Linked DNA regions of Agarilytica rhodophyticola. The protein of the gene in region 2 binds, or shares a complex with, the protein of the main gene of each other region. Links are inferred from orthologs where the notes say so. Each region holds a gene or a part of one and is shown on either strand. Other genes may lie near its edges.

Region 1 (8,721 bases), 3.9 Mb from region 2 along the record:
CTGCGACCATTAAACAAGCCACCAAAACCATTATTATCAAGCTGACTCATCAGGCTTGAACTATATACTGAGATCTGATCTGGTGAAATTCGTGAAGTGATATCCTGCCACTGGATCCCCATGGATTTAACCGCATCGGAGGCACCTAAAACAGCCATTTGCAAACCACGAGGATGATTTTTCGAGCGGTATTGTGCCGCTGGATCAAAACCTGAGGGAAGTTGGCCAGCGGCTTTTACAGCGATAGACTCATAGGTGTCTATTTTAACTTCCTGATTATCGAGGATACTCACTTTATAATTTCGCCCCTCTTCATCAAGGGGCTGCACCTGCCAATTACCGGGGATTCGTGTTGGCAACTGACGACGAGACACCTCAAACTCCACAGGTTTCGCTGCCGAACCAGGCAACATATAGCGCTTAGCCAATGGTGTGTTATCAGCATCAAAATAGCTTGGTTCAATCTTACGAATCAAAGTACCCTGTTCTACTTGTTCAGCACAGGCATTATCCAAACCCATCATGTTCGCTAAACCAGACAAGGTTTTTTGCCGTGCACCCACATCTAAGCTCTCTAAAATCATACGGCAATAGGCTTGATGGCCGGAACTACGACCGGCAGCGTTAAAACCGCCGAACCCAACAATTACTGGTAATTTAGACATTACGAATCCCCTAGATGTCTTTGCGCCAATGTGTATTTTTTGCAACAGTGTAATGAAGCAGAATGATTAAAACCTTGGGATTTAAGCCAAAAAACCATGGTATATTGGCCACCATTAACATAATCACTGCAGTAAGTAGATAAGATATGCTCAACATCACATTTATCTTGTGCCGCCAAATGCTAGCCACTAGCGTCTCTCTACCTCTTGAGCAGTTGAAGGCGGCACAAGCACAAGCTTATTCTGAAACACCCAAAAATATGCGTGCAGGGCAAGCGACCTTAAATATCAAACTAGCATCATTGGATGGTGAGCCGGTCAAGACACACACGGGATTAGTTTTTACACCAGATGCTTCGGCATTGGACATCAACAACAGCGACATCATTTACTTACCTGCGCTATGGCGTAACCCTCGGCCTGTGCTTGCACAGAATGCAGCTCTATTACCTTGGCTTCGCCAACAGGCAAAAAAAGGAGTACTTATTGCGGGCGTTGGCACCGGTTGCTATTTAATGGCAGAAGCAGGACTACTGGATAATAAGGCTGCCACAACCCATTGGCATTACTTTGATCAATTTAAAAAGCGCTACCCCAAAGTCAATTTAAAACAAGAGTATTTCATCACTCAGGCTGATAATCTATTTTGTGCTGGCAGTATTAACTCCTTAGCAGATTTAACGATACATTTTATTCAACGTCATTTTTCACCAGACGTGGCGAGTAACGTAGAACGTCATTTTTTTCATGAAATACGGCGTGCTTATGACAGCTCAGTCTTTTATCAAGAAATTGTTAAAGCACATCCAGATGAAGATATTGTACGCATGCAAACGTGGCTTAACGACAACCATTCAAAAGACGTAAAAATGCAAGATCTGGCGAAGCAATTTGGTATGAGTATAAGGACTTTTAATAGGCGATTTAAAAATGCAACTGGCATTTCACCGCTCAACTACTTACAGAAAATTCGCATGGAAATTGCCAAAGATTTACTACAGACCACCAACCTGTCCATTAGCGAGATGATGTATAAAGTGGGCTATCACGATATCGCACATTTTAATACGCTATTTAAAAAACATCACGGCACTACGCCTGGACAATATCGCACTACGGTTAGAGCTAAATTATTTACCCTTAATAATTAACAATAAAATAATAACAAAAATTGCATTGTATATTTCGGAATAATCTTTGGTTAAGTATGAGGCTCAAGCCCCATACTTAACTCAAGCATTAAAAGTTAAGCAACCTTTTCAGCTGTTTTCTCGATAAATGCTGACTTTTTATCAGTACTGTTAATCGCAATTGTTCGTGGTTTCATAGCTTCAGGTATCTCTCGCACTAAATCTATATGCAGCAAACCATTTTCCATACTTGCGTTTTCAACACGTACATAATCTGCTAACTGAAAGCGTCTCTCGAAATTTCTTGCAGCAATACCTTGATGCAAAAACTGCTGATTTCTATTAGCGCTTTCTTTCTTGCCTGTCACGGTCAAATTATTTTGCTTAATCTCAATATTGAGTTCAGACTCGGTAAAACCCGCAACAGCCATTGTGATTCGGTATTCATCCTCACCTATTAATTCAATATTGTAGGGGGGATAGGATGTCTGCCCTTGTTCGGTACGGCTAATATTGTCAAGCAAGCTGGCAATACGATCAAAGCCAATGGCAGAACGGTAAAGTGGGGAAAAATCAAATTCTCTCATAATCAATATCCTCATTAAGAGCAATAATTTAGTTTGCGACTTATCACTATGATCAAGTCAGTAAATACATTAGAATTTACTTATGTTTTTAGAAAGATAACTAGAAACATAAGTGTTTTAGTAAACCTCTCATTGAGCAGGCTCATTTCTTAACATGGTGTCGATCTAGAGTTTTTCAAGAAAAAAATTAAAAAATGTTTATCGCTATATTAGAAATCAAATTTTATTTACATGGTTGTTTATCGCTAAAAGAGAAACGCCATAGGATCGGCGGCTTGAGAGATAAATATGGTTCTAACAAAAACCTGGCCGTATGCGAAAGTGGCACGCTAGACTCAAAGCAAAGAGCTGAGTTATCTTTTGTTTGCGCGGCAAACGATAAGAAAACGGTAGAATCTATTTTGTCAAAAATAATCGACTACTGTGAAAGTAGCATCGACGCTGAACTGACCCACCACAAAATTGAGTGGGTCTAAAATAAGCGGCGACAGGCCCTAAACACTTGCTGCAAGAGCGCCATCAAGATACTGATGTTGAAAGTGATAACCTGCTTGCTGTAAACGCGTTGGGAGTACTTTTTGCCCACCAAGCAAAAGTTCTCGCGCCATATCCCCCAAACCAATAGATAGCAAAAAGCTAGGAGTAGGAATAATCGTCGGTCGCCTCAAAGTTTTTCCCAAAGTTGAAGCAAAATCGCGCTGTTGCACAGGATTAGGGGAAGAGAGATTGTAAATGCCACTCATGTGTTTATTATCGATAATATGTAAAATGGCATTTACAACATCATCCATATGAATCCATGAGAACCACTGGCTACCGTCACCTATAGCTCCCCCTAACCCCATGCGGTAAATGGGCAATAGTTTTTTCAAGACACCACCGTGTCCAATAACAACCCCCAGGCGCGCAATGGCTAAACGTGTAAACTCTGCAATTTCATTGGCTTCCAACTCCCAGCGTTGACACAAACTGGCGGCATAACCTACACCCACTTCGCAGGCCTCATCTTTATCCTCATCACCTAAGCCATAAAAACCGATAGCAGAAGCATTGATAAACACATGCGGACACTGTTCTTCCTTTTTTACCTGCTCAATCAAATCACGCGTCAAAGTGATGCGACTGTTTTCCAGCTCTTGTTTTCTTGATTGTGACCAACGTTTATCCGCAATCGGCGCCCCTGCCAGATTTACTAGAGCAAACACAGGCTCCTCTATATCCGCATAGTTTAAAACATAGCTAATTTTCTCATTTGATCGCTTTTTTTCGGGATGACGACTTTGAATGACTACCTTATGTCTATCCGAGCGAGACAACCAGGCTTTGCTTAATTCGGTGCCAATAAAGCCTGTGCCACCGGTCAAAAAAAGTACTTTATTGAAAACATTACTCATCTTTACGCCTATTTTCGTCGATATTAAGAGTACTCATATGCAAAGCACTCGAGGTATTAACCATAGAAAAAACAGTCTTCTTCCTGCTTATACCCGTTTTCGCAAAAAAAAAATCATAATATTCTTAAAAAGTCCTTGAAATTTTTATTACAGAAGTCAATATAGGAGTGTGGCCACATTATTTTAAGCACTTGATTTTGAGAAGCTAGCTTTACTTTTCTAGACGATTTTCGTTTAGGAATACGCTAGTAAATTGAACGGCAAATAATGGAGGTAAGCCTATTATGAAGGCTAATGCAGACGTTGTATATCGCGATTTCGATGCGTCACCTGCACTAAATGACATCATCTATAAAAAGATCGAAAAACTCCACAGATTCTCTGATTCTATCATTCATAGCCGCGTTGTATTAGACGCCCCTCACAAACACAAGCACAAAGGCAAGTTGTTCCGAGCGTCTATTGAGCTGGGAGTAAAAGGCTCTCCCATTACTGTATCTCAAGACGATCCATCTGTGCATATCGCTGTCAGAAATGCGTTCTCTGCATTAGAAAGGAGATTAAAAGAAGCTTCTGCGAAAAGAAAAGACACCCGTCATTAATATTTATTAAGTACGAATAGTCTAATTAATCATATCCCAATATTCGCCACCCGCGAATAAGCCCCTCTAAGCAAGGGTTCCGTCCCTTCTTAGAGGTTGCGCTGGAACACTCCCATCTTTAACGCTATAGTAATAAATATATAAATATCAGCGTTAGGTTTGCAGCAATTGGGGACAAACAACACACCAGAAAAAATATCGGGCTGTCCATTGGGCAATGCCAGCTGTCCCATCGACGAAACAATTGCGGCTTTAAAACAAGAAATTCAACAACTCAAGCAGCAGGTTAGCACTGATCCTCTTACCGGCTTATTTAATGTTCGCCATTTGCGCTTTACTTTAGAGCAAGAGATGGAGCGAACTTATCGCAGCCATCAGCCCACAACCTTTATCATTCTCGATGTAGATCATTTTAAAAGGGTTAATGATAATTATGGCCATGTGGTAGGCGATAAAGTTTTAATACATCTCGCATCGTTAATAAAAACGGAAGTGAGAAAAATTGATATCCCTTGCCGCTATGGTGGCGAAGAGTTTGCCGTAATACTCCCCTCCACTCCTATTTTAATTGGTATTCAGGTAGCTGAACGTATAAGAAAGAAAATTGAAGAAACGCCCTTTATAGATCATGAACACAATTTAGCTATTACCATAAGTGCAGGCATCGACTCCTTCACTCGCAAACAAAATAGAAGTCTCGATGACTTTATTGACGGAGCAGACCAACAGCTATATAAAGCTAAACAACTAGGTCGTAATCGCATTCATCACGCCTCAGAGAAAGCTGCAATAAAATCTGAAGTGACACAAAGCGAAAAAGATGCCCTGTTCAATCAATTATCAGACGATAGCGAGGAGTGAAAATGCCAGATGTAAATGAGTACTTTGACGGTAAGGTTAAATCCATAACACTAACAACTAGGACATTACCGGCAACTGTAGGCGTCATGGAAGCGGGAGAGTATCGCTTTACCACAGACTGTAAAGAAATTATGACTATCGTCTCAGGAGAATGTCAGGTCAAGTTACCACAGAATGATAGTTGGCACACCTTTATTGAAGGCCAGGTGTTCGAGGTCGAAGCACATCAATCCTTCGAGCTAAAACTTGACATCGATGTGGCATATCTCTGCCAATATATTCGCTAGGTCCGGTTAACAGTAATTTAATTACTCCTGTTTGCAATCAAACAGCACGCCCGCTACTGAGTGCAAAGGCCCAGTCTTCTCGGCCATGACTAAGCGCAAGATCTACTGCTGGAGCGACATCGTAGGGAACTTTAACTAGCTCCACTTTCCATTTTTGCGCGGCTGTTTTTTCTAAAATAGCGTAAGAAGCCATACTGCTATACGTTTCCATCATATGCTGGCATGGCAATTCATCGCTATAAGCGGGCAAGCCGACGCTGCCTGGATTAACAATGGTTTGCCCCGTTTGTAATTGCACCACGCGAGGGATGTGGGTATGACCACATAAAATAATCTCTGATTTTTGACCCGCAAGATACTCACTAATTTCCTGCTCCGGGCGTAGCTGAGGCTGACCACTTTGCACATCTTCCAAAAGATAAATCAGATCACTCGTCGGAGTACCATGACAGCAATATACCTCTTTAGAAAACTGTCGATCTTTCGGTAACGCACGCATCCAAGCGACGGCTTGATCATTAAGGTCATCAAAAATAAATTTGAGTGTTGGATTAGCATCAATATCTTTTTGAGAAGCATCAAAAATCTGTCGATCCTGATTACCCGCGATAGTAATAAAATCAAACTGCTGCAAGTACTCGAAAGTTTCCTGGGGTGCGATCGGGCCGTAAAGAATATCACCAAGATTAAACATAGCATCCACTTTGCGACAAAGCACATCATCCATAACTGCGCGTAACGCATAAATATTGCTATGAATGTCTGACAGTACTGCAATTTTCATCGATCTTACATTACCTGAGTTTTTAATTGTTGAATACGATCTCTAAGATCCGCGGCTTTTTCAAAATCCAAATCTTTAGCTGCAGCAAACATTTCTTTTTCCAAGGCTTCAATATGCTCCCATGGAGATTTACCATCCGGAACATCTAGCGCGTAATCGCGAGTTTTTTCTGCCACCTTACGTTTCTTGTTGCCTGCCTTCGCCCCTGGTGCTCTGGCGCCCTCCATAATATCAGCCACAGACTTTTTAATGCCTTTAGGCACAATGCCATGTTGCTCATTAAAAGCCGTTTGTTTGCTGCGGCGGCGCTCAGTTTCGTCGATCGCACGCTGCATTGAATCGGTCACTCTATCGGCGTACAAAATCGCTTTGCCGTTAACATTCCGGGCAGCTCGACCGATGGTCTGAATAAGCGAACGATCCGAACGCAAAAAGCCTTCCTTGTCCGCATCAAAAATTGCTACGAGTGATACCTCGGGCATATCCAGGCCTTCACGTAACAAGTTTATTCCCACCAATACATCAAATTCACCTATTCTCAAATCACGGATAATTTCCACCCGCTCAACCGTATCAATGTCTGAATGCAAATAACGCACTCGTGTTCCGTGTTCCATTAAATACTCGGTAAGATCTTCCGCCATGCGTTTTGTTAACACGGTAATTAATACTCGCTCGTCTGCCGCGACACAACGACTTATCTCCGACAAGCAATCGTCAACCTGTGTTTGCGCGGAGCGGATTTCGACAATAGGATCGAGTAATCCTGTGGGGCGAACAACTTGCTCGATGACCTGCCCCTGATGTTCTTCCTCATATTTGCCAGGTGTTGCCGAAACAAAAATCATTTGCGGAGCTAAACGTTCCCATTCATCAAAGCGTAAAGGGCGATTATCTAAAGCAGAAGGAAGACGAAAGCCATATTCAACTAAAGTTTCCTTACGGGAACGGTCACCTTTATACATAGCGCCAATCTGCGGCACGGTAACGTGAGACTCATCTAATACTAGCAGAGCATCTGCAGGCAGATAGTCAAATAATGTAGGTGGTGGCTCACCACTTTCCCGACCAGATAAATAACGGGAATAGTTTTCAATGCCGGTACAATATCCCAACTCTTGCATCATTTCTAAGTCGTATTTAGCACGCTGCTCCAGCCTTTGGGCTTCTACCAACTTATCAATTGAGCGTAATTGTTTTAGACGTTCTTTTAATTCATCTTTAATGCCATCGATAGCTTCTAATATACGTTCACGAGGAGTGACGTAGTGGGTCTTTGGATAAATAGTGTAGCGTGGTACCTTTTGAAAAACTTCACCTGTGAGCGGATCAAAGATAGAAATCTGTTCTACTTCATCATCAAATAATTCAATGCGCATGGCTTCGGCACTGGAATCTGCGGGAAAGACATCGATCACATCCCCCCTCACGCGATAGGTGCCACGACGAAAGTCTGTCTCATTGCGCTCATACTGTAACTCGGCGAGGCGACGCAAAATTTGGCGCTGATCCAAAGCATCACCTCGCACCACATGTAGCATCATCTTCATATACGATTGAGGATCGCCCAAACCGTAAATAGCCGACACCGTCGCCACCACTATAGAGTCCTTGCGCTCCATAAGAGCCTTGGTAGCCGACAAACGCATCTGTTCGATATGTTCATTTACCGATGCATCTTTATCGATAAATGTATCTGAAGATGGCACATAGGCTTCCGGTTGATAGTAGTCATAGTAAGAAACAAAGTACTCAACCGAGTTATCGGGAAAAAACTCCCGTAATTCTCCATAAAGTTGCGCTGCAAGCGTTTTATTATGGGCCATGACAATAGTGGGACGCTGTACTTTTTGTATAACATTAGCAATGGTGAAAGTTTTACCTGAACCTGTCACCCCTAATAATGTCTGGTGGGCAAGACCGGCATCCAAGCCTTGCACCAAACCATCTATTGCAGTCGGCTGATCACCTGCAGGACTGTACTTACTTTTGATGTTAAATAGCTTCGACATATGATGTTTAACCAATATTGAGTATCAAGGGTTAACAAACGCTAATGTTGAAATTTCCAACACTTATGTATTTTTGTATTACGTTCAAAATCTGGATCTAGTGTATCCATAGTAATATCTTCTACTTTATATCGCTGGATAATTGTATTATCTATTTTAAAAGTTCTCAGATTAGTAGAAAAATAAAGTGTACCCTTCGGGGTCAATAGTTCCATACAGCGATTAATTAATGTCATATGATCTCGCTGCACGTCCAATACTGTTGAAGTTTTTTTGGAATTAGAAAAAGTTGGCGGGTCTAACATAATTAAGTCAAAACCTTCTCGACACTGCTGCAACCACTGTATACAGTCAGCCCGCACTAGGCTATGACGCTGGCTATTAATATTATTCTTCTCA
Region 2 (8,727 bases):
GTACCTAATGGGCAACTGGTTTTAAAGACTCACACCATGCCCCGTGATACTAACGCAGATGGTGATATTTATGGCGGCTGGCTGTTGTCGCAAATGGACATAGCCGGCGCGATCGCTGCTCGCGAAATCGCCAAAGGACGTGTTACTACTGTGGCCGTAGGGAGCCTAGCATTTCTCTGCCCGATTCCCGTAGGCTGTGCGGTAAGTTGCTATTGTGAGATCGTCGAGATAGGGCGCTCTTCTATTAAAGTACTTGTAGACGTCTGGATAAAATCCGACGACGACAACCTGCATAAGGTGACCGAAGGTGACTTTATATATGTCGCCATCGACGATCACGGCAGAACTCGCTGCTTACCTAAGGGCTAGCAGGAAGATACAACATAGAACGCCTACGTAGTAGGCATCCCATCATGATAAACTCGTTATGCATTTCGGTTTATCAACATTAATTTTCCGTTTGATGTGTTTGTTAGCTAACTAGAACGGGTTACCAGAATTCACTGGGATATTCATAAGAAAGTTACCGGACACCCAGTAAGCACTGGCGATGACGAAACTGTTGTGACCTATTGCTTGGGGGTCTGTTGGTTCACTCTTGATCTTTGCATAGCCGTGCTGAGAACTTCCGGGGACATTCTTTGCACAAAGTAAAGTTGTTTGATTAGGTTGCAATTTAAAAGGAGTGTTAAATTGGCTAGGTATTCCATTATTTACAGAAGAGCCAGTGTATAAAGCCCCAGTGCTAATATATGCACTTACCGTCACATCAACATTTATGTTACTTACGTTACTCACTGTAGTACACCAACTTCCAGTTGATGTATGAGTAAACTTAGGTACAAATACTTCCCCCGAGAAGGCGTTGAAACTTATGAGGTAAAACAATCCAGTTAATAATTTTTTAAACATTTTTTTATCCTTTTAATTGGTAAATGGTAGTAGCTGAAAAAATAGCTATTTGTTAATTTTTTAAAGTCCCAGTATATAAATGGTTAGGCATAAAAATGAACTCAGTATTTTGCCAGTCGCCCCATACTTCAATGACCAGTCTATTACGTCAATAAAAAGTAAGAAAAGTCATTCTATGCTTAAGCACCAATATACATAGCCACAATTTACAGCCTTTCATGTCTAAGCTATTTTGAGGTTGCCAGCCTCACCTTAACATCAATTTCTTTTCGCTGAGTATCCAATGTACTCCTATTTGTAGATACCTGCGTGAAAAATTTATACCGTTATTGAGCTTTGTGATACCTTAGTTTATTTAACTTTTTAAAATTTGTTTTAACTAGATTAAAATAAACAGCTTTAGTTCTTTCATTGAATTTTTTTGATCTAATTTTAGAGGAAAAAATTGTATGCCTGTACCAAGAAAAAATATTCCCTATGCACTGCAATCGAAGACAGAACGTAAGATTCATCAAATAATTAATAATGATAAAAAACTAAGTGAGAGCGATCTTTTAAACGTGTATGTTACAGCTCAAGTCGAAGAGCGAATTGAGCTGTATAGAGACGGTGCTGCTAGTATGTCAATAGCAGAATTAAAGGCAGAGCAACATGATTCTGCACTGCTAGGGCAATATATGGCAGCTATGGGTGACCCAAGGCCACATCCACTATGTCACGCCCATGCTATGATATCAGGGGGACATGCCAAAGCAGCAGTACTACGACTTGTAATGGCAAAGCGAGGGCGTCGCATAGATGATTTTGTTAATGGTTGTTGGCTACCAAAAAACACAGAGGCGGTACGAAAAATGCCGGGACGATTGAATAACGCTGTACCACATAGCAGAATACATCGCTTTCAGTACTATCGATGGCTTTCTACTAAAATTAACTTGGCAACAATCAAGACGACAAGAGATTTGGATTTAGCATTAGTCCGATCAGCTTTTGCGCTACAAAGCGGTTCGTATCCACCTGAAATAATGTTATCCGCTCATACTAAGCACGGAGCATTCTAATGCTATATGTTATACATTCTGACGAATATAGTTTTTTATCACTCGTGTTTGATGATGACGAAATCGACCAAAAGCTTGGTGACAATTACCTTATACAGGCTGACCCAACGCCAATAAGTTTAAAGCAAGTTTGGAAACCGTTGAACGTATCATTTGTTGACGTAATAAGTAACAGGAACAACAAACCTATTCCTGATATTCATCATAATTTTGGCCGTCTCTTTCTAAGTTCTGAGGCTGCAGAAATTTTAAGTCCTATACTTGAAAATAAAGGTGAACTTTTATCTGTGAACTATGGCAATAACAAAAATGGCTTTATCTTTAATCCATTAATATTAGCTGAGGATTCAGCAGGACTTAATAAGAAGTTGAGCATAAAAAATAACGTTGGCGATATCCAATCTTTATTTTTTCACGAGGATAAATTAGAGGGTTGCCATATTTTTAAAACTGAATTTGATAATTATATGGGCGTTTACTGTGATCAGGAGTTTAAAGAGCTTGTCGAAAAGCATTCTCTAACTGGCGTCACCTTTGGCAATGATCTTGGAAATATTTTCCCACCAGATCCAACAGGAAATACATCAAAACCAAAAGGACACTAGTTAGAGACATACAAGGACCTATTGACCCTAGCTAAATTAACTAAAAATACCTTTCAAAACAAAAAAGAAGACAATAGCTAGGCCTGCACCAGCAGGGAGGGTGACGAGCCAGGATAGGAAGATTGAGCCGATAACTTTAAGGTTCAAAGCTCCTATGCCTCGGGCCAAACCAACACCGAGCACAGCTCCCACAAGAGTGTGAGTTGTGGAAATCGGCAAACCGAAACCAGAAGCTAACACCACTGTGGCAGCCGCTCCTAGTTCTGCAGCAAACCCTCGGCTTGGGGTAAGTTCGGTTATCTTCTTGCCGATAGTGGCCATTACTTTAAAGCCATAGGTGGCAAGACCCACAACAATACCGATACCACCTACCAATAAAATCCAAGCTGGCATTGTAGTTTTTGAAGCTACAGCACCTGACTTTACAATACCGACGACAGCAGCCAGAGGGCCAACAGCGTTAGCAACATCATTGGATCCGTGTGCAAATGCCATAGCACAGGCAGTGAAAATCATTAAGATGGCGAATACTTTTTCAACGTTATCGAACTTGTTGGCAACTGCCGACTCATCTTCCATTTTGACTCGGCGCAGTAAAGCAATGCCAACACCGGCAACCACGCAGCCAATAACAACGGCAATAATTCCAGACTCAAAAAAACCTATGTTGATATGAGCATCCTTAAGTACATGTTTAAGTCCCTTTAACATGGTTACCATGGCAATTAGAAAGCCCACACTAAACATATAAAAGGGAATATAGCGCTTGGCATTCTCAAGAGGTGCATCAGTATCGAAGATCAACTTTTGTACACTGATAAAAAGGCCAAAAGATATAGAGCCCGCCAACACTGGCGAGACTACCCAACTGGCGACGATCTTGCCCACTTTAGCCCATTCGACAGCGTCCATAGAGATGCCTACGGCAGCAAAACCCACAATAGCGCCGACAATGGAGTGGGTAGTGGACACCGGCCACCCCATAATACTTGCTACTAATAACCAGGTTCCCGCTGCAAGCAGTGCAGCGAGCATTCCATAGACTAAATACTCCGGCGTATCCGCCATTAAAGCGGGATCAATAATCCCTTTGCGTATAGTAGAAGTAACTTCACCGCCAGCAAGGTAGGCGCCTAGAAATTCGAAGATCATGGCAATAAAAATTGCCTGGCGGATAGTAAGAGCTCCAGAACCAACAGATGTACCCATGGCATTTGCGACATCGTTGGCGCCCACTCCCCAAGCCATAAACAAGCCAAAAAGACAGGCCATAACAATTAAAATTGTGCCATAGTCGGCTAATACAGACATAAATTATCCTGATAAGATGTGTAAAAGATTATCTATAAAGTGCTTGTTAGCGTGCGAGTAATACCAGTAAACGACTGCCGACTTTTTGCGATCGATCAGCAAGATCTCCTATCGACTCAATAATGCGATAAATAAACATCACATCAACAGGAGGTAAGCTGCTCTCTAAGTCATAAAGTTGTGCACGTATAGATACTTCGTACTCATCAGCTTTACGTTCTAGTGCATTGAGTTCATCTACTAAGCGTTCAACCAGCTCCAGTTCATGGCCGCTAAAGCCAGATTCAAGTAGGGAATCTAGCTCTTCGATAGCCTTAAGAGCCTGATGAACATTGGCGATACAAATAGAAAGGAATTCAAGTAGCAGAGGCTGCATACTTTCGGGAAAGCGCATTTTTCTGCCAAGAGCCAAACCTGCAATATCTTTTGCCGTATTGGCAATTTTGTCCTGCTTAGTCAATAGATCGAGGAGATCACTCCTGGGCACAGGTAAAAATAGATTTTTGGGTAGGTGCAGGCGCAAGTCTTTTTTGAGATCATCTGCATTGTTTTCAATATTGCGAATATTATTATATATCGCGTCGGCTTTTTCCCAATCGCCTTTGATAACGGTTTTAAAAAAAAGCTCTAATTCATCGGCAGCAGATGCCGAAACTTCCATATGCTCTTGCAGAGGCTTTATTGGAGATTTGCCAAATAACTCAGCAAGGGGATTTTTGATCATAATAGAGTATTCCGCTATAACAAAGCTGATATTTATCTATTTCACGATACAAATGACGAATAAATGGTCACAGATCGCTACCGTTGCAAAATTGGCGGTAGCGTCACCCATTTTCACCTTATTGTCAAAGGAATCTTGAGCCATCTTTATCAACGGTTCGATTAAGGCTTAGGGCTTGCTAACCACAACAGACTCTAGCCTGAATATTTTATTATTTGCGGTGCTCTAATCGGGTGGGCTATTGCGCACACGATAATAGGCATCTTCACTAATACGATGGTAAAGCAAAGCGCCCTTCATATAGTTTTTGTAGGAGGTATATACCTTATTAAAAACGGGATCTTCCTGAGCTAGCTGAGCATACAACTCCCAGGCGAGCTTCTCTAAATGTGTCAATACATCTTCCGGGAACTGGCGCACCTCCACGTTGTGAGTGTTCACCAACTCATCTAGCGCACCATTGTTGCGAGCCGTATACTCGTCGAGCATATCTTGATTAACAGCCCTGGTCGCAACCTCCACTATTTTTTGTAAATCTTCTGGCAACGATGCATAAGCATCTTTATTAACGATGAATTCAAGCATTGGGCCTGGCTCGTGCCAACCAGGGTAATAGTAATATTTGGCAATTTCATGAAAGCCAAAAGCCAAGTCATTATATGGCCCTACCCACTCAGTGGCATCGATAACACCCGATTGCAAAGAGGTGTACAGCTCACCTCCAGGAATATTGACAGCAACACCACCCGCTTTGCTAAACACTTCGCCACCCAGGCCTGGTATACGCATTTTTAGGCCGCGTAAATCCTCAATGGAGCGAATCTCTTTATTAAACCAGCCCCCCATTTGCACCCCCGTATTACCACCAGCAAAGGGCACCAAATTGAAAGGCTCGTATATTTCACGCCACAGCGCCATGCCACCACCATAATGCAGCCAACCATTAAATTCTTGCACGTTCATACCGAAGGGGACAGATGTAAAAAAGGGCGCAGCAAGAATTTTCCCCTTCCAGTAGTAGGCAGCGCCATGGCCCATTTCCACACTACCCGAGGATACGGCACCAAAAACACCGAGTGCGGGAACAATTTCATTTGCCCCATGGACTTCAACCACTAAACGCCCATTACTCATATCCCGCACTAGCTCGGCAAAATTCTCTGGCGCCAGGCCTAAACCGGGGAATCGTTTGGGCCATGTGGTGACCAGCTTCCAACGAAAAGTCTGCTGATTTGATGCCTCACTAACAGTATTTCCTGAGGATGTATGAGTACTTGCCGATTTGAAAACTAGCAACGCAAATAAAATTGCGCACGCAGCAATAAGAAGCACAATAACGGTGGGCATCCACCAAGGGGTATAGCGTGTTTGCATTTTCATTTATCTTTATTATTAATAATGACACAGAGTAGTTAAGCACTCAGAGCTAAGCTACCCACCCGTATATGAATACACAATACTATCTATTAAACCAGCGAGTTAATAGGCTTAAGGTAAACTGTAAACGAGTTACATTGCATCTAGCAGTATAGTTATGGTAATTGCTTGTAGCCTATTGAGCATTATTTTTATGTAAATAAAAAATTCGAAGATACTGAACGGAGTACAAAAGTCAGCCCAACGCTTCCAGCTTGGCATATTTCAGCACCAACCATTTAATACCGCTTTCGCCAAAGTTAACCTGCACACGGGCACTGGGGCCCTGACCTTCAAACTGTAAAATAACACCTTCGCCAAAAATGCCATGATTGACACTTTGACCAAGTGCCATACCGGGATATTCATCACTGGGGTCTTCCTGCAATGAGCTTTGACCATAGTTTGTTGGACGCGAGATGGTCGATTTAATACGAACCTCTTGCACTAGCTCTTTTGGAATTTCCCTAACAAAACGCGATACTGTATTGAAGCGCTCATCGCCGTGCATACGCCGGCTTTCAGCGTAAGAGATAACAAGTTTTTCCATGGCGCGAGTAATGCCTACATAACACAAGCGCCGTTCTTCCTCTAAACGTTCTGGGTCTTCTTTAGACATTTTGTGAGGAAATAAATTTTCTTCGACCCCGGCCAGAAACACCAAAGGAAACTCCAAGCCTTTAGCACTGTGTAGAGTCATCATTTGCACAGCATCATCAAATTCATCAGCCTGACCATCACCAGCATCAAGGGCTGCAGTATCAAGGAATTCTTGCATTGGGCTAATATTATCGTCTTCCGCTTGAAAACCACGGCAGGCATTAACTAATTCTTGTAAGTTTTCGGCTCGCGCTTGTCCTCTTTCACCCTTTTCCATTTTATGAAATTCAAATAAGCCACTGTGGTGCATAACGTGATCTACAGCTTCCGGCAATGACATATCAACAATATCTTTTTCCAGTTGATCAATAAGATCAAAAAAGCCCTGTAGCGCATTACCCGCGCGCGCGGTAAATACAGAGTTTTTAACTGCAGCAATAGCAGCGTCATATAGGGAAGAGCCTTGCTCACGGGCAAATAGGCGAACTGTTTCTAAGGTCTTATTGCCAATGCCTCGGGTTGGCGTATTAACAATACGCTCAAAGGCAGCGTCGTCATTACGGCTGAGAATAATACGTAAGTACGCCAGTGCATTACGGATTTCCAAGCGCTCATAAAAGCGTACGCCACCGTAAATTCGGTAAGGAATGTTTTCTCTAAGAAGATCTTCTTCCAGTACCCGTGACTGAGCATTAGAGCGGTACAAAATAGCAGCATCACTGAGTTTATTACCGGAATCTAGCCAGTTTTTGATACGACCAACAATATAACGGGCTTCATCTTGTTCGTTAAACGCACAGTAGAGGTCTATCGGCTCGCCGTCTTCTCCAGCAGTCCAGAGGGATTTACCCATACGCCCAAAGTTATTGGCAATCACTGCGTTAGCAGCATTTAAGATGGAAGCAGTAGAGCGATAGTTTTGCTCGAGGCGGGTGACTTCTACATGATCAAAATCTTTTTCAAACTGTTGAATATTCTCTATCTTGGCACCACGCCAACCGTAAATGGACTGGTCGTCATCACCCACGGCTGTTACTCGGCAACGCTTGCCCGCTAGCACACGCAGCCAAGCATATTGCACGGTATTGGTATCCTGAAATTCGTCCACTAATAAAAACTTAAAGCGGTTTTGATAGTGTTCGAGTAAATCTTGATTTTTAAGCCAGAGCTCGTGAGAGCGAAACAGGAGTTCGGCAAAATCTACCATACCACCGCGCTCACACGCTTCTTCATAAGCGCTGTACACCATTTTCATAGTGGCGGTAAAAGGGTCGTGTCCCTCTTGGATATATTGTGGGCGAATTCCTTCATCCTTCTGCGCATTGATAAACCACTGTGCCTGTTTAAAAGGCCAACGTCCCTCATCCAAATTAAGCGCCTGATAAATACGTTTAATAAGCCGAAGTTGGTCATCACTATCAAGGATTTGAAAGTTCTGAGGTAGATTAGCTTCTTTCCAATGGGCCTTTAGTAGGCGGTGAGCAATACCGTGGAAGGTACCTACCCACATACCCCGCAAGTTACCAGTACCAAGATTTGAGCCGCCTTCAATAATATTGCTCAAACGCTCACGCATTTCGCGAGCAGATTTATTGGTAAAGGTAACCGCCATAATTTCGTGAGGAGAGTAACCCTCCACTTGAATTAACCAGGCAATGCGATGCACCAATACACGGGTCTTACCGCTGCCAGCACCAGCGAGAACCAATTGGTTAGAAGGAGAAGCGCATACGGCTTGACGTTGCGCATCGTTTAAGTCGTTGATAAGTTCTGAAACATCCATAGGCCCATTGTAGCAAACGTGCCTGTATAAATTGACAGTTTTTTTATTTCATTTTCCTTGCAAAAATTTCCGGCTTTTTATCGTCATGTTCAATAACATAATGGCAGTGCCTATTTATTAGACATTTTATTAAGCATTGGCAACTCTTATATCAAAGCAGGCCGAGCCGCCGCCATCATCACCGTCAACATTTAGCTCATCAAACACTTCAATAATATGTTCACCTGCACTCAGGCTTACATTACCCGCTTCTGAAGATGAAGTAGAATTGTTGAAAATACCAACAAAGTTACCGTTGCGTATAAGGCGCATAGT

What was found.
Region 1: the proteins of uvrD (region 2) and uvrB are in contact, whole or in part, in a crystal structure (PDB 7EGT), measured with the Thermus thermophilus proteins. The link is inferred for Agarilytica rhodophyticola from one-to-one orthologs. Residues at the interface, in WP_096412145.1 of Thermus thermophilus: His654, Arg656, Phe657, Gln666, Asp668, Glu669, Lys680, Arg681, Leu682, Ser683, Lys685, Tyr686, Ala687; in WP_096411307.1 of Thermus thermophilus: Glu23, Leu25, Arg26, Asp27, Gly28, Glu29, Arg30, Phe31, Arg55, Glu326, Asp327, Phe328, Glu379, Ser382, Gln383, His398, Gly400, Arg401.

The regions. Positions count from the first base shown.
Region 1 is NZ_CP020038.1:4,185,486-4,194,206, forward strand. The notes cover bases 5,820-8,721. They hold uvrB (excinuclease ABC subunit UvrB), read right to left. Parts: upstream 8,323-8,721; coding sequence 6,316-8,322; downstream 5,820-6,315. Other genes in these bases: BVC89_RS17585 (metallophosphoesterase family protein), read right to left, coding at 5,820-6,310; rlmKL (bifunctional 23S rRNA (guanine(2069)-N(7))-methyltransferase RlmK/23S rRNA (guanine(2445)-N(2))-methyltransferase RlmL), read right to left, coding at 8,364-8,721. In the rest of the region: BVC89_RS17545 (beta-ketoacyl synthase), read right to left, coding at 1-665; BVC89_RS17550 (GlxA family transcriptional regulator), read left to right, coding at 812-1,816; BVC89_RS17555 (Hsp20 family protein), read right to left, coding at 1,912-2,382; BVC89_RS17560 (DUF503 domain-containing protein), read left to right, coding at 2,577-2,858; BVC89_RS17565 (TIGR01777 family oxidoreductase), read right to left, coding at 2,877-3,776; hpf (ribosome hibernation-promoting factor, HPF/YfiA family), read left to right, coding at 4,061-4,378; BVC89_RS17575 (GGDEF domain-containing protein), read left to right, coding at 4,547-5,239; ppnP (pyrimidine/purine nucleoside phosphorylase), read left to right, coding at 5,242-5,526; more of BVC89_RS17585, read right to left, coding at 5,564-5,819. UniProt on the Escherichia coli protein: The UvrABC repair system catalyzes the recognition and processing of DNA lesions. A damage recognition complex composed of 2 UvrA and 2 UvrB subunits scans DNA for abnormalities.
Region 2 is NZ_CP020038.1:245,494-254,220, reverse strand. What follows is about bases 5,820-8,727. They hold uvrD (DNA helicase II), read right to left. Parts: upstream 8,413-8,727; coding sequence 6,226-8,412; downstream 5,820-6,225. Other genes in these bases: BVC89_RS01055 (carbohydrate-binding protein), read right to left, coding at 8,542-8,727; BVC89_RS01065 (TRAP transporter substrate-binding protein), read right to left, coding at 5,820-5,993. Outside these bases: BVC89_RS01095 (acyl-CoA thioesterase), read left to right, coding at 1-369; BVC89_RS01090 (hypothetical protein), read right to left, coding at 481-912; BVC89_RS01085 (AHH domain-containing protein), read left to right, coding at 1,362-1,973; BVC89_RS01080 (imm11 family protein), read left to right, coding at 1,973-2,578; BVC89_RS01075 (inorganic phosphate transporter), read right to left, coding at 2,615-3,889; BVC89_RS01070 (TIGR00153 family protein), read right to left, coding at 3,936-4,616; more of BVC89_RS01065, read right to left, coding at 4,839-5,819. UniProt on the Escherichia coli protein: A helicase with DNA-dependent ATPase activity. Unwinds DNA duplexes with 3'-5' polarity. Translocates on single-stranded DNA with 3'-5' polarity. Initiates unwinding more efficiently from a nicked substrate than double-stranded DNA.